Regions from separate parts of the Pseudoalteromonas sp. JC28 genome, predicted to be linked through region 2. Evidence: predicted binding sites of a transcription regulator. Region 2 holds the regulator's gene; the other holds the start of a gene.
The links. Region 2 encodes sigma-54, which starts transcription at its own class of promoters, with help from an activator protein. Its sites were predicted from a motif close to GTTGGCACGNNNNTNGNNT; they were not measured.
Positions count from the first base shown of each region.

Region 1: DS891_RS10570 (DUF2726 domain-containing protein) is a predicted target of sigma-54. The motif match lies at 1,027-1,045, and genes of this name have one in related genera.

Region 1 is NZ_QOKX01000004.1:159,486-161,692, forward strand. It holds gene mtnN (5'-methylthioadenosine/S-adenosylhomocysteine nucleosidase) at 1-287, opposite strand, end outside; gene DS891_RS10570 (DUF2726 domain-containing protein) at 396-986, opposite strand; gene DS891_RS10575 (NYN domain-containing protein) at 1,131-1,637, opposite strand; gene DS891_RS10580 (hypothetical protein) at 1,678-2,207, opposite strand, start outside.
Region 2 is NZ_QOKX01000007.1:480,283-482,489, reverse strand. It holds gene hpf (ribosome hibernation promoting factor) at 1-211, opposite strand, end outside; gene DS891_RS17605 (RNA polymerase factor sigma-54) at 241-1,740, opposite strand; gene lptB (LPS export ABC transporter ATP-binding protein) at 1,787-2,207, opposite strand, start outside.

The DNA.
Region 1 (2,207 bases), on a different contig from region 2:
CGTACTTCATTTGAAATCACCACATCGCCGACGTTTAGTGATGGTTCAAAGCCACCTGCAGAACCCGTGTTGATCACGCAATCTGGCGCAAAGTTGTCGATAAGCAAAGTTGTCGCAACCGTCGCTGCCACTTTACCAATGCCAGACTGTACAAGCGTTACGTCAAGACCAGCCAGTTTGCCGGTATAAAAAGTAAAGCCACCTTTGGTCAATGTTTGCGGGTTTTCCATGGTGTTACGCAAAATGGTAACTTCTTGCTCCATTGCGCCGATAATGCCTACTTTCATCAAAAGATTCCTAATTTGTGGTGGGGAAAGCCCCAGTGTCAAAATTGCTTTTATTATACGAAAGGGGTTTTGATAGGTAAAACAAAAAACGGGCTGACGCCCGTTTTGCTAGATTTCTGCCAACTGAGTTGACTGTGCTTTTGCCTGTGAAGGAGACAGTACCGCAGGTTTGTAGGTGCGGTTTCTGGTTTTCTTTGGCATCTCCACTTTTTGGCCAAGCTTGAATAGGATTGCCGCACGGACCTCAGCGCTTTGGTAGCCACTTTTGATTTTCATACGAATGTGTGGAATACCCGCAGATTCCAGAGCGCCACTTACAAACCAATCTTTTTGTGCTTTATGGCCGTTTTTATTGGCGTTATTGACCAAGTCAACAGCGGCAACAATTTTCAGTGTCTCTTTGTCTACCAAGACATAATCCAACTGCTTATTTTTAGCTTTAGTTACCGCAGCACGACGTGCTTTTGGAGAGATACCCGGCTTGCACTCAATCACATCAATGAGCTTAATGCGGCTAACGATTTTATATCTATCGCCAACGGCACGTTCTAATAAATGTAGAAACGATGCTTCAACGGTGGTAAAAACAGATTCTTTACGATTAAATGGATAAGGATTGCCACCCACATCGGTGTACTTAGAAGCGACAATGGAAGCAACGACCACTAGAGCCAAAATAGCAAGTAACGCAAATTCCATACAAAACTCCAAATCAAAAAAATGACATCTGTGGTTTTATAAGCAATAGCTGTGCCATAAAATTACTTTACGGCAAGTCATAAGAATTTGTGTGGTTGGCTATGGAGGTGGACTATTTGTCGTATAGGAACGTATCTGACAGTGTTAATCGCCGTGATGTATTTCAGACCTGCGTCGACTAATTAATAGTTTACTATCAATAGGAATAAACTCACTAGCGGCACGGATCAGTGAGGCGGCGGTAAGCTGCGGCACGCCGTAAACTTCGACTCGGGTATGGTATTTATCTCTGAGTTTATTCGCGAGTAAATCAAAATCACCATCGCCAGTTACTAGAATTATTACATCGGATCCTGACGCGCATTCCATGGCATCAATGGTAATGCCAACATCCCAATCACATTTTGCGGAGCCATCGGCACGTTGAATATAAGGCTTTAACTTCACCTCAAAGCCAATCGCTCGCAGGATATTTTGGAACTGCTTTTGTTTGTCGTCACCCCGTTCGCTGGAATAGGCAATGGCTTGATATACCTCGCGATTAGCCGTTGCTTTACGCCAAAATGCGTTATAGTCAAAGCCTGTTTGGTAGGCTTGCTTGGTGGTGTAATAAACATTTTGGGCGTCAACTAAAATGGTGACTTTTTCCATAATGGACTCTTAGCAATAAATTTGCTTTATGATAGCAAGATTAGCGTTTGTTTAGCCATTTACTCATCGCGGCATCATAGGCTTTTTTAATGGCACCGCCATCGCAAGGGCGAGGCGGAGTACGCCAGTTATTACTTAATCCCTCTGGTGTAGGAATACTCGGATCGAGTCTAACCTCAGTATAGCACAGGCCATTTTCACGGTAGACTTTATAATGTGGTGTGGATGCGAGTAGCTCTCTTGGCTTGCTCGCAGCACTGGTTTGATGCGCTTTAGGCACGGTGATCTGCTGCGGCTTTTTTTGGTTTTGGCTGAGTACAACGTCACTGGGAGTGCGCTCTAAAAGTTGCTGACGAAATTGAGAGATTGCTTTGCGATGGTCTAACTTTTTAGGTTGCGTGACGACTGCTGCTTTGGCTATGTGCTTGGTTGTACTTTCAACCGTAGGCTTTTTTGGTTCCGTTTGCGCAGTTTTTAGTACTTCAACCGTATCGTCCTTCAGCGTCGGTTTTAACTCCTTTACTGGCTTATCTTCAGTTATCGCTGGTGTCTCAATATGCTCCACCTTGG
Region 2 (2,207 bases):
ACATATCTTGATGCTCTGTTGATGCAAATAGCTCGCCGCCGTTTACGTGTAATGTTGCTTCTGCTTTTTGTACTAGTTTCTCGACATCAAGGATCACATGCACATTATTGATATGATCAAAGTGCCTTTCTAGCTTCGCAAACTTGTTGGTGACATAGTCTCTTAATGAGTCAGTAATTTCTACATGGCGACCAGTTAGATTTAGTTGCATAAGCATTTTTCCTTCTTGGGTTTTACGTCTTATATCAAGCTTTTACGCTGATTTGACGGTGGAATGGCTAGGGATTCACGATATTTTGCAATCGTACGTCTCGCTACCTTAATTCCTTGCTCAGCTAAGATATCTGCAATTTTGCTGTCACTCAATGGCTTCGCGGTATTCTCTGCAGCTATCAGCTTTTTGATAAGTGCTCTAATTGCTGTAGAAGAGCACTCACCTCCATTTTCCGTACTTACATGGCTAGAGAAGAAATACTTCAGCTCAAATATTCCCCGAGGTGTATGCATGTATTTTTGTGTTGTCACACGGGAAATTGTGGACTCATGCATCTCAACCATTTCAGCAACATCATTTAGCACCATAGGGCGCATTGCTTCGGGGCCATGTTCAAAGAATGCCTGTTGTTGTTGCACAATGCAATTGGTAACTTTTAATAAAGTATCATTTCGGCTTTCTAAGCTTTTAATAAACCACTTTGCTTCTTGTAAATGTGAGCGAATAAACTGACTATCCGTACTGGATTTCGCCGTTCTAGACATCGCAGCGTAATGGTCATTTACTCTTATTTTAGGCATAGCATCAGGATTTAGCTCTACGACCCAACGACCTTTTACTTTTTTCACCGATACGTCAGGGATCACATATTCAGGCTCTTCATGAATAATGCTTGCCGCAGGCTTTGGGTTAAGGCTATGTATTAACGTCATGACCTCTTTGAGATCGGCTTCTTTAAGGCGCGTTTTCTTAGCCAAAGTTCGATAGTCACGGCTGGCAAGCAAGTCGATATGCTCTGTCAGGATCATTTTTGTTTCGGCAATCCATGGGGTATCTGGGGCGAATTGGTTTAGCTGAATGCATAAGCATTCTTGTAAACTACGCGCTGCGATACCGACAGGGTCAAAAAGCTGAATGCGTTTGAGTACGGCTTCGACTTCATCTAGCTCAATAGGCTCTTCGCTATTCTCGTCATTAATGCTTTCTAAAATGTCTTCGCAAGACAGTGTTAGAATGCCTGACAGGTCGACCGCTTCAATAATCGCAATCGCAATAGCTCTATCTGTTGGACTAAATGGTGTCAGTTCGAGTTGCCACATGAGATAATCGTGGAGAGATTCAGAGGTTTCCCCTTGATAAACATTATCGTCATCGGGAAGTGGACCTGAGCTTGCAGCAGGCGCTGCACTCATATACTCGTCCCAAGTGACATCCATGGCAAGGTCATCGCTCACAGTGTCTTTGCTCATGGCGGTATCTGAGTCTATCTCATAGTCACTAACCTGCGTTTCATCGGCTGAATCTTGATTGTCGTCAGCACGGCTCTTTTCTTGGCTGTGTTGGTCAGCGTTTTCGCCGTCAGTATTATCACCTTCTTCCACTTCCAACAATGGATTGCTGTCTAATGCTTCTTGTATTTCTTGTTGCAGATCCAATGTACTAAGCTGCAGCAAGCGAATGGCTTGTTGCAGTTGCGGAGTCATTGTAAGTTGCTGCCCCATGCGCAGCTGTAATGATTGCCTCATGTATCTCTAACAATCCTTTTTAACAGTTATTAATACTACGTCTTAACTATAGCTTGAATTGTTCGCCTAGGTAGACATCTCTTACGGTTTGATCTGCCAAAACATGTTCTGGCGTGCCTGCAGCGATTAACTCACCATGTGAAACGATGTAGGCTTTTTCACATACGTCCAGTGTTTCTCTAACGTTATGATCGGTGATAAGCACACCGATACCACGGTTTTTTAGGTGCTCTATGATTGTCTTTATATCTAACACCGAAATAGGATCAACACCAGCAAAAGGTTCATCTAACAGGATAAACTTAGGGTTTGCGGCTAAAGCGCGAGCAATTTCGACTCGTCTTCTTTCGCCTCCCGACAATGCCATGCCCTGTGAGTCGCGAATGTGTTGAATATTAAACTCATCCAGTAACTCGTTTAGTTCAGCTTCTCTTTCAACTTTAGATAAGTCTTTTCGAGTTTCTAAA